2 regions of the Pseudoalteromonas sp. SR41-7 genome follow, and region 1 is predicted to be linked to the other one. Evidence: predicted binding sites of a transcription regulator. Region 1 holds the regulator's gene; the other holds the start of a gene.

The links. The regulator ArgR, encoded in region 1, controls arginine synthesis, uptake and breakdown. The targets are predictions, from matches to a motif close to ANTGAATANNTATTCANT.
Region 2: a site for ArgR is predicted at 2,704-2,721, ahead of H5092_RS08365 (arginase family protein). Genes of this name have one in related genera too.

The regions. Positions count from the first base shown of each region.
Region 1 covers NZ_JACJEF010000002.1:171,368-178,885, reverse strand. Annotated here, with positions in the region: gene rplU (50S ribosomal protein L21) at 1-52, opposite strand, end outside; gene ispB (octaprenyl diphosphate synthase) at 475-1,446, shown strand; gene mdh (malate dehydrogenase) at 1,532-2,464, opposite strand; gene argR (transcriptional regulator ArgR) at 2,690-3,157, shown strand; gene H5092_RS03505 (Dyp-type peroxidase) at 3,165-4,064, opposite strand; gene H5092_RS03500 (ABC transporter ATP-binding protein) at 4,113-5,162, opposite strand; gene H5092_RS03495 (iron ABC transporter permease) at 5,163-6,794, opposite strand; gene H5092_RS03490 (Fe(3+) ABC transporter substrate-binding protein) at 6,794-7,518, opposite strand, start outside.
Region 2 covers NZ_JACJEF010000005.1:87,134-91,688, reverse strand. Annotated here, with positions in the region: gene ppc (phosphoenolpyruvate carboxylase) at 1-392, shown strand, start outside; gene cdd (cytidine deaminase) at 529-1,455, shown strand; gene udp (uridine phosphorylase) at 1,554-2,309, opposite strand; gene H5092_RS08365 (arginase family protein) at 2,764-3,873, shown strand; gene H5092_RS08360 (transporter substrate-binding domain-containing protein) at 4,003-4,555, shown strand, end outside.

The sequences.
Region 1 (7,518 bases):
GACCTTCAGTCACACGATGCTGTTTACCACCACTTTGGAAAACCGCGTACATAATTAACTCCGTCTGTGCACCCTCAAATCGGCGCAACTAAAATATTCTTCGATAGGGCGCGAAGTTTACGCTAACGCGAAATAACTAGCAAGCCTATTTTGTAATTAAAATGAATAAAAAGTACCTGCTTTGAGAGCAATTCAATATTTACCCCATTTTATATTAATTGGCCCTTTTGCCAAGCGCTTTTTAACTCTTAGCCGAAATAAATTAATGTACTCAAATATGACCCTCACAGCTCAATATCTAAGCACACCATAAACTGTATATTGATTATCAATTAATCAGTTATCTTGGCTAATTCAGTCTAAATTAAGTACTTTAATAGTGTTTTTTCAATCAATCGTCACAAAATATCGAGCTAGTGCATTTTTTGTTGTACAATCTGCGCCGTTCACACATAAAAATTGGCTCGGAGATCAATGGATATAAAAGCTATCCAGGCGTTAATCGAAAGCGATATGAATGACGTCAATCAACTTATACATGCGCAAATGCGCTCAGATGTGGCGTTAGTTAATCAGCTTGGTTTATATATAGTTAGCAGTGGCGGCAAACGCGTTCGTCCAATGCTGGCTATTTTAGCAGCCAAAGCGCTCGGTTATCAGGGTAAAGATCACATAACACTTGCAACAATTGTTGAGTTTATCCATACAGCAACGCTATTGCATGATGATGTTGTAGATGAATCAAACTTACGACGTGGCACGCCTACAGCAAATGCTGAATTTGGTAATGCTGCTAGCGTATTGGTTGGTGACTTTATTTACACTCGCTCATTTCAGCTTATGGTTGGCCTTGGAAAAATGCAGATTATGCAAGTACTTGCCGATGCAACAAACATTATTGCTGAAGGTGAAGTATTGCAGCTGATGAACTGCAATGACCCAGATACGACTGAAGCCAGCTATATGCAGGTTATTTACTCTAAAACGGCTAAATTATTTGAAGCAGCTACAGGCCTTGCTGCCATTATCACAGAGCAAGACCAAGCGACACTTGATGCACTAAACCTATACGGTATGCATTTAGGTACTGCGTTTCAACTAGTAGATGACGTACTCGATTACAATGCAGATGCTGAGCAGCTAGGTAAAAACATTGGCGATGATTTAGCTGAAGGCAAACCAACCCTTCCGCTTATTTATGCTATGCAACATGGTAGCGAGCAGCAAACACAGCTCATTCGTGATGCAATAGAGCACAGTAATGGTATGGAGCATTTAGAAGAAATTTTAACTGCACTAAAACAAACTAATGCGCTTGAGTTTACAATGCAAAAAGCAGAGCTTGAGGCCGAAAAAGCCATTGCCTGTTTAGACTTTTTAGCTGAGTCTGACTATAAGCAAGCACTTATAAGCCTTGCCCGTATTGCGGTTGACCGCGACCACTAGTTTTAACTAGTTACACAGTGTGACATTAATTCTGAGCAATAAAAAAGCCTGCAAATGCAGGCTTTTTTGTTGCTTAAACTGGCTATTACGCCATGAAATCAACACCTTCTTTGATGTCTTTTTTCAGAGTTTCAAGCATGTCATTTTTTGCTTTTGTTTCAAATGCGCTTAGTTCGCCGTAAGAAAGAATTTCTTCTACGCCGTTTTTACCTAAACGTACTGGATGTGCAAAGTACTCTGCATCGCCATTTTCAACAGCAACGTAAGCGTAATCTACAACTTCTTCACCTTGTAGGCCTTTAACTAAAGACATACAAAAACGAGCTGCAGCAGCACCCATAGATAGCGTAGCTGAACCACCGCCTGCTTTAGCATTTACAACTTCAGTACCCGCATTTTGGATACGTGGAGTAAGTGCAGCAACTTCTTCATCAGTGAAAGAAACACCTTCAACTTGAGAAAGTAGAGGCAGAATAGTTGTGCCTGAGTGACCACCAATTACTGGTACTTTTACAGTTGCTACGTCTACGCCTTTAAGTTCAGCAACAAATGCTTCTGAACGAATAACGTCAAGCGTAGTAATACCGAATACGCGTTTAGCGTCGTAAGTACCTGCTTTTTTGAATACTTCAGCAACAATTGGAACTGTGCCATTTACTGGGTTAGTAATAATACCTACTAACGCTTTAGGACAGCTGGCAACAATGCCTTCTGCTAAAGTTTTGATGATGCCAGCATTTACATTGAATAAATCAGCACGATCCATACCTGGTTTACGTGGCATACCCGCTGGGATAAGAACGATGTCAGAGCCTTCAAGCGCTTTATTTAAATCGTCTGCGCCAAAGCCTGCAACTTTAACATCTGTTGGGATGTGAGAAAGGTCAACCGCAACACCTGGTACCACTGGTGCAACATCATAAAGTGATAATTCAGAGCCAGCTGGTAAGCCTGTTTTTAATAATAAAGACAACGCTTGGCCGATACCGCCTGCAGCACCTAATACAGCAACTTTCATTGGAATTCTCCGTAATTTGAGGTAGGAAACATTTGTGGCTCTTAAGATAATGAAATTAGCGACTAAAAACAAATTTATCCTGTCTATTTCAAGTATATTTTCGACCATAGTCGTAAACTTATGTGATTTAACGCATCAAACTGGCAAGTTAACTAAACAACTGCTGCATAATTATTCATTTTTGTGTAGAATTTGCGGCATAAATAACAAAAACGAATAAAGACTATGCAACCACAAGATAAACAAGAAGCACTGGTAAAAGCATTTAAATCACTATTAAAAGAAGAAAATTTTGGCTCTCAAGGCGAAATAGTTGATGCGTTAAAAGATCAAGGTTTTGACAATATAAGCCAAAGTAAAGTATCACGCATGTTAAGTAAATTTGGCGCTGTACGCACACGTAATGCCAAACAAGAAATGGTTTACTGCTTACCTGCTGAAATGGGTGTACCTACGGCTAAAAGCCCATTACGCCAATTAGTAATCGACATTATGCACAACGAAATGATGATCATCATTCGTACCAGCCCAGGTGCTGCTCAGCTTATTGCACGTTTATTAGATTCATTAGGTAAAGCAGATGGCGTACTAGGAACAATTGCAGGCGACGATACTATTTTTATCGCTCCTGCTAAAATATCTGAAATAGATGTAACACTTGAACGTGTTCGCATTTTATTTGATACAGTTTAATAGCAAACTAAATTTGTTTTAAAAACCCTATTGAAGGTGCAAAGAAAGCAGAGCCCATATCGGCTTGAGTAAAATCAAGCCAGTGGTCGTAGCAATCCCCTTCCCCTAAACGACTATTAAGTACTTTTTCAAATGCGGTGCCCGTACAAGCGCATGTAATTGATAACATTCCCTGCTCATACACGTCGCCATAAGGCATGCTTTGATTTAATAGTAGCGGTTGTCCGTCTTCGTCTTTTAGCTCACTTCGCGAAGCATGGCTGGTTTCGACCGCTGGAGTAATTAGCGTGTTATCAAGACGCGTACGTCCCATTATTTGCTCTTGCTCACTCAATGATAAATGCTGCCACATAGTTAAATCATGTTTATAACGCTGAACATGAATATAACTCCCCTGATCTTCAAAGCTACCAGGGTTGCTGATTAAAGCCGTAGCGCGCTTTTTTCTTCCATGTGCGGTGTCGCCACCATAAATAAAACCGTTAAAATCACGACCATCTAAAAAACGAAAATTACGAATTTGCTCCACCAGCTCAACATCGGGGGCAAATAATTTTAAAATTTGCAGCGCAAATAAATGGTTAACATCTTCACGGTCAGAGCGAATTTGCACAAATAAATCGCACGGTTGTACGCTCATTTGGTGATCGCTATGGGTTATATTGGGAAAGCTCTGTAATTCGCTTGGAATGTATTCAGGGAGGATATGCGGCCAGTATTGCGCACCAATAGCAACCATACAAGAGAGCATTGATTCTGAAAATTGATCGCTAAACTCTTCTTCTATAGCGCTTACTTGTTTTAACTTTGCGCGAAGTGATTCGTCTTGACCATCAAACACATTAAAAAATAAGTGCAAACCGTGTAAGTTTGCTTCAGCACAAATCCCTGATTGCGCTTGCGCCATTGTTATTCCTTAGTTTTACAGATAAAAACACAGCGAATAACAAATTAATTACGATTCGAAAAAATTCACCGTGTGAGGTTTTATTTTTATTATAACCTGATCATTATTTTCAAATGACTGGCCATATTGTGCAGCAACTTCAATTTCTTGTTCATCAATAACAAGCGAATAAACATACGCCGAACCAACAAAGCGACGACTTATGATTGTAGCTCGCTTGCTGAATTTGTCACTTTGGTTATCTGCCACTAATTCTATTTGATGAGGGCGCACATATATAAGCCCTGCACTTACATTATGCTTACTCTCAACATAAGATTCGACTAAACCAAATGGTGTTTTATATTCAGTTGCGGTTAACACTTCTGCGCTTAAGTATATGCCCTGACCCAGAAACTCTGCAACCTCCTTTGAACATGGAGCTGCAAAAAGCTGCTCAGGCGTGCCTTGTTGCTCAATTTTACCGCGATGCATAATGGCCAGTGTATCTGAAAAGGCAAATGCCTCTTCTTTTGAATGTGTAACAAATACAGCAGATACTTGAGTTGCCTTAATAATTCGACGTATATCAGCAATTAATTCAAAGCGTACTTGTGTGTCGATATTTGAAAAGGGCTCATCAAGTAGCAATAAACTAGGCTTATAAGCTAATGCACGAGCAATAGCTACACGCTGCTGTTGACCACCCGATAACTGGTGTGGAAACCTGTCAGCACAGCCAATTAAATGTACAAGCTTAAGCATTTCATCAACGCGTTGCTGCTTTTGAGCTTTGCTCATTTTACTAAGCCCAAATGCGATATTATTTGCCACCGTTAAATGCGGAAACAGCGCATAATCTTGAAACATCATGCCGATGTTACGGTGCTCAGGTGAGACAAAAGATTGCTCATCACTCACTAATTTACCGTCTATAAAAATAGACCCTTGCTTAGCTTCAATTAAACCTGCAATCGCTTTTAACGTGGTCGTTTTGCCACACCCACTCGCTCCAAGTAGACAAACAATTTCATCTTTACCCACCGTTAAATCTAAATCGTGAATAACCTTTGTGCCGTTATAGTGATAGCTCACGCCTTGTAAAATTAAACTACTCATTTAACTACGCTGCTCCATAGAACGATTAATAAAATACAAAGGAATAAACCCAACAATAACAATAAATAAAGCCGATATTGAAGCAAGCTCTAATTGCTCATCACTCACATACTGAAATACATGAGTAGCTAAGCTTTCAAAATTAAACGGTCTGAGCAATAGCGCAGCTGGCAACTCTTTCATACACTCAATAAATACCAATAAGGCAGCAGTGAGCAATCCTCTTCGCAGTAAAGGTAGGTGCACTAAACGCAGCGTTTGCCCTTGGCTTTTACCCATTGATTGGCTTGCCATATCAAGTGATGGACTAATACGTAAAAAACTCGACTCAATTGCTCCGTGTGCAATGGCGTAAAACCTAACAATATAAGCAATAATAATAGTAAGAATGCTACCTGTAAGCAGTAAGCCAATGTCTAAGTTATACTTCTCGAGCGCTGTGTTAATAGTGCTCTCTAATAATGTAAGAGGTAATAAAACCGCAATAGCGAGAACAGTTCCTGGCAACGCATAACCTGTGCTTGCTAAACGCCCAGGAATAAGCGGATACGCTTGCTTTGCAACACGCTGATAAAAAACCACAAAAACACTCAATGTAATGGTTATAACACTTACAACTCCCGCCACCTTTAAACTTTGCCAAGCGTAACTAAAAAACTCAACATTCCATGCTTTATCAAAGTAGGTAATGGCGTAATTTATAAGTACTGCAATAGGAATTACAAAAGCGATAAGTAAAATAAAGCTACAAAATGCCGTTGCGAGCCAAGCAGACTTTCCTTTTAATACATAGAGCGATTCGCTATTTACACTTGATTGGCGCTCAAATACCGCTTGATTACGACGACTAAAACGCTCTGCCATTAATGCTAAAAATAACAGCAGTAACATCACACCCGATATTTTAGCGGCCGCTGTAAGTGAGTAATAACCAAACCACGTATCGTATACGGCGGTTGTTAATGTACTTACGGCAAAATAACTCACTGTTGCAAAGTCGGCCATGGTTTCCATACTAATAAGTGCAAGAGCCGCCACAATTGCCCCACGAGAGAGCACTAAACTAACTTTAAAAAAGCTTTGCCAAGGAGATAGCCCCATTAACTGGCTAGCTTGTACTAATTTGAATGACTGCTCGCGAAGGGCCGTTTTAAAAATTAAAAATAAATACGGGTAAAGCACCAAGGCAATCATAACGATGGCGCCGGGTAATGTACGTATATCAAAAAACCAATAGTCGCTAGGCGATTGCCAGCCAAACCATTCTCTCAGTGCTATTTGTACAGGGCCCGCATAATCTAATAAATCAGTGTATACATAGGCAATAATATAGGTGGGCATAGCAAGGGGCAGCATAAGAGCCCATTCAAACTGTTTTTTACCCGGAAAACTACAGTAAGCCGTTAGCCACCCAAGTGGCAAAGCTATGGCGCAGCTAAGGACGCAAACACCTAAAACAAGCAATACGGTATTGTTTATGTAATCCCAAAGCACGGTATCCCACAGGTGAGAAAACACCTCAGAGCTACCTTGTAGAGATTCAAAAAGAAGAAAAAACAACGGAGCCGATAGAATTAAGCCTGTCGACCACGCAAAGAGCTGCCATTTAGACAGCTTAAATTTATTAGTCATTAAAGATCGAACTTCACCTCATCAATTAGCTTAAGTGCTAACGGACGATATTTACTAATCTCATCAAGTGGCAAGCTGTCTTCTTTAAAGCTACCCCAAGAGGCAACCAAAGTTGATAATTCAACACCCGACTTAACTGGATACTCCATATTTAATGAGGCATACATGTTTTGTGCTTTGCTGTCGGTCATATACTCTATGAGCTTTAATGCATTTTCAGGGTTTTTAGCGTATTTGGTAATAACCGCACCCGATACATTTATGTGTGAGCCACGATTAACTTGATTTGGAAAGTTAATATTTACGGCCTCAGCCCAGCCTTTTTGTTCTTTATCTTCTAGCATTTTGCCAAGGTAGTAACTATTACCTAATGCTAAGTTACATAAACCTTCTTTAACAGCTTTAACTTGAGCACGATCGTTACCTTGAGGCTTGCGTGCTAAATTAGCCTTAACACCTTCAAGCCACTCTTTAGTTTGCGCTTCACCATGGTGTGCAATCATAGAAGCTACTAAACCTAAATTATATGGATGTTTGCCAGAGCGCGTACAAATTTGTCCTTTGTATTTAGAGTCTGCTAAATCTTCATAAGTGAGCTTAGGTAACTCACCAACTCGCTCTTTTGATGAATATACATTACGCACTCGCTTAGTAAGCGCAACCCATTGGCCATCACCGTCACGAAATGCGGCTGGAACATTATTATTTACACTGTCACTTTTTA
Region 2 (4,555 bases), on a different contig from region 1:
ACGAAATGAGCCTACAGTGGCCGTTCTTTAGATCGCGCCTAGAAATGCTAGAAATGGTATTTAGTAAAGCCGATTGCTGGTTGAGTGAGCATTACGATAATGCGCTGGTGGAAGATATGTACAAACCATTGGGTGTAACACTTCGTAAAGAGCTTCAAGAAGCGATTAGCTTGGTGCAATCACTTAGCCCACAAAAAAGCCTACTCGCCGAACAACCTTGGATTAAGGAGTCGATTAGTTTACGTAATCCGTACACCGATCCACTTAACCTATTACAGGTTGAGCTTTTACGCCGTGCTCGCTCAGAGGAAAAACGAAACGAAGGTGACATTGATAATGCGTTAATGATCACGATGACAGGTATAGCTGCAGGTATGCGTAATACCGGCTAACACTTTATTTTGTTAGGTATACCTATTGGTATTAAAAGGGAGCACGCGATGTGCTCCCTTTTTTTGCGTTAAATAGGCTGGTATTTAACATCCTAACCTTTTAAACTACTTAGCCATTGAATAATTAAAAAATATTATGGCTTCAGCAACTTTTACTGTACAGCAAGATACAGCACTTACAAATTCGCACTTCACATTAAGCGTAGCGCAAACAGCGTCATTACGTAGTCAATTAAAATCACAACGTGGCATATTAAATTTTAATAATATTAAAGCGTTATGCGCGCAACTCAATGTGTCTGATGATGTATTACTACAAGGTTTAGTACCTTTAGCTTCTGAGTATGCCGTTGCGCCAGTGTCAGATTTTCATGTAGGCGCAATTGTTAAAGCACTTGATGAAAAGGGTGAGGTAAACTTTTACTTTGGTGCGAATGTAGAGTTTGATCATCAAGCATTGAGTTTAGTGGTTCATGCAGAGCAATCGGCTATAAATAACGCATGGTTAAACGGCGCTAAAAAAATAGTTAAAATTGCGATTAGCGATGCGCCTTGTGGGTATTGTCGCCAGTTTATGAACGAACTCGCTGATGCGAAAGAGTTTGATATTTTACTTCCTGATCAGCAATTTAAACTTGCTGAATTACTGCCGCATTCATTTGGACCTACCGATTTAGGTAACGAATTTAGCTTATTTAACCCAAAACCACAGCAAGGTAATTTTAGCTTTGATGGCCTTGATGAAACCCTTGCGCGTTTTGCACTTAATGCGTATGTGCCTTACAGCCAAAACTTTAGCGCCGTAAAAATAAGTACATTTAGTGATGGTGATTTTTACGGAAGTTACGCCGAAAATGCAGCTTACAGTCCAAGTTTATCGCCACTACAAAGTGCACTAAGTCAGTTTTTTTTAGCTGGGCTTAGCTTTAACGAAAGTACGGTGAAGGGAATAACATTGTTCGAAACAGCGGGTCGTGAAAACCAGTCGCAAGTGGCAAAAGCTGTACTTGCCAGTTTTACGCATTTACCAGCACTTAAAGTAATTAGCGCACCACTTAAATAGTGGCTTGCTTACAATAAAGCACAGCCGGAGCTGTGCTTTATTAAAGCGAGTCATTCTATCGAATTAAATAACTCACTCACTAACTGCTATAACCTGTATTAATCAAGTAATACTTTAGCTGCTTCTAATACTACTGCTACAGATTTACGCTCAATTTCACCGTGGTCTACATTTGGTATTTCTTGGCGGGTACGATTAACAAGTACGCCTGCTACACATGCTGCTTGTAATCCAAGGGCTGCACACATAGTAAATAATGTTGCCGATTCCATTTCGTAGTTCATCACGCCCAATTTTTGCCACTCTTCGCAGCTACCTTGTAGTGATTTAGGAACGTAACCAGAGTGCGTATCGTAACGCTCTTGCCCTGGGTAGAATGTATCGCTTGATGCAGTAATACCAATATGAAAATCGATATTTAGGTTTTTACATGCTTGTACCATAGCTTGTGTTGCATAAAAGTCAGATACAGCAGGGTAGCTAAGTGGTGCAAAATGTTGGCTTGCACCGTCTAAGCGTACAGACGCTTGGCTAATTAAAATTTCGCCTTCGTTAATGTGTGGCTGAATTGCACCGGTTGTACCAATACGTAAAAATTTACGCACGCCAAGTTGTGCTAATTCTTCTACTGCAATCGACGTAGATGGACCACCAATACCTGTAGAACATACAACCACAGAGTGGCCGTTTAATTGACCTAAATAAACATGAAACTCGCGAGTTTGAGCAAGGCAGGTTGGGTTGTCTAGGAATTGTGAAATACGTGCTGCACGATCTGGATCGCCCGGTACAATCGCAAGTTTTGCACCTTTAAGATCGTCAATACATAGTCCTAAGTGAAATACCTTTTCCATAGCTAAGCCTTTTATAATAATTTGTTGTCAATCTAGCATGATTGCTAGAAACGTTTATCAAGTACAGGACGATTGTCCGTTTTGTCTTAACTCTTCCAATAAAGCCTTAATAATTTTAAGGGCTAATTTGATTTATTCACCAACTATGAATATTCACTCAAGTACTTATATACGTAGCCTTGTTGCGCTGTTGACATGTTCAAGCAGACATAATAAGTATCACTCAAGCGCGTAACTACGATTAAATGGATGATTACAGATTTTAATTAATATCAAATAAATTCAATGACTTAAGTTTTTAGTGAACACGTAAAAACTAACGTGTTTACTTATATTAAGCACTGACTTATTTAGCAAAGTGGCATTTATTTGAAGTTTAGGCATTTTTAGTGATTTTGCATAACTACTCAAAAGTAATTAGCTACGTACAGAATAAAAACCGAAGGAGTTTATTATGAGCACACAATTTGAAGCATTTAAAAACAAAGTTGAGCACTGTTTGTGCGCACCGGGCGATGGCGTATACACAGTAAATACTGCAAAAGAGCGCAAAGCCGCACTGCGTAATAAACTTTACGGACAAACTGAAAACGTTGATAACTTGTGGCGCGAGTCTTTAAACGAATTACCAAACTCACCACATAAAGCCGTTATGTTAGGTATTAGTTCAGACTGTGGCGGTGGGATATTACGCGGAGCAAACTGGGGGCCACTGTTTGTGCGCTCAGCTTTAATTGATCAGCAACCTCAGTGTCATTCGTTTGATTTAGGTGATGTACGTGTAATCCCACATTTACTTCATGACAAATACCTAAATGATGCAACCATTTCTAATTGCCAAAAAGCCTTATATGGTGATGAAGATAACGATTATTACGTAAGCCCGTTATCAATCACTGAAGATGTGTGCGACAGTTTTTACGCAACGTTTAAAGATAAAGGATTATTTGGTATTGGTGGCGATCACTCAATTAGTTACCCACTTACTAAAGCGTACTTAAAAGCAAAACGTGAGCAAGGTAAGCGCACGGCTATTATTCACTTTGACGCGCATACCGATTTACTTGTGGAGCGCTTAGGTATTGATTTATGTTTTGGCTCGTGGTGTACACATATACTAGAGTTTTTACCGGCGCCGCATCATTTAATACAATTTGGTATTCGCTCAAGTGGCAAGCCTAAAGCGCATTGGGAAAATACTTTTGGTGTTAAACAGCACTGGGCACATGAAATCATTGAACGCGGCGCAGCAGCGGTTGCTGCCGACGCTATTGCACAGTTAAAAGCCGATAACGTTGATGAAATATACGTAAGCTTTGATATTGATGCACTTGATGCAGAGTTTGCATCTGCCACAGGTACGCCAGAGCATCACGGTTTAACGCCTCAGCATGCGCTTGATATTTTATCAGCCATTGCGGATGAGTTTCCTATTACGGGTGCAGATATTATGGAGATAGCGCCATTTACCGACAGCTCTTTAGTTGGCCAATCAAGCTCAGAAACGACACTTAGAGAAGGCGCTAAAATTTCAGCCTTTTTAATTAGTGCAATGAACAAGTAAGCTGTAGAAGCTATAAATACTAGCACTATCAGCGTATAAGTGTGCATCACATGACTAAAAACTAGCAGTTCATAAAGCCTCAGCTATATTTATTAAATACATATAATGAGTTAGTTGAGGCCTCGCTAGATGAAATTGTTGATCTTTTTATTGTTCGTTAGCTGTATTAAAGTTGATGCAGCTGAAATTACAATAGTAACGGAAGTATTTCCGGACTTTCAGTATATTAATGAAGATAACAAACTCGTTGGCCGCTCTGTCGAAAAAGTTCATAAAGCGCTAGAAGGTACAGGTATAAACTACACTATGTTGGCGCATAGTTGGGCCATATCCTACAATGCAGCGCTACGCGATAAAAACACCTGTATATTTTCGATTGTTCGATTACCTAATAGAGAAAGTAAGTTTAACTGGGTAGGCGAACTGGAAAGCTTTGACTCTGCCATTTATGGTCTAAAATCCAGAGGTATAAAGTTAAACACACTCAATGATGCTAAAAAATACAAAATAGCAGTACTGCGTGATAACTTTAGTCATCATTATTTGCTTGAAAGGGGCTTTAGTGAAAGCAAGCATTTATTACTCATCGATAGCCTAGATAAAATAGATAAACTCATAAGCACTCGTCACCATATACTTGATTTTGTTATCCTCAACAAAAAGCAATTTAACTATCGAGTTA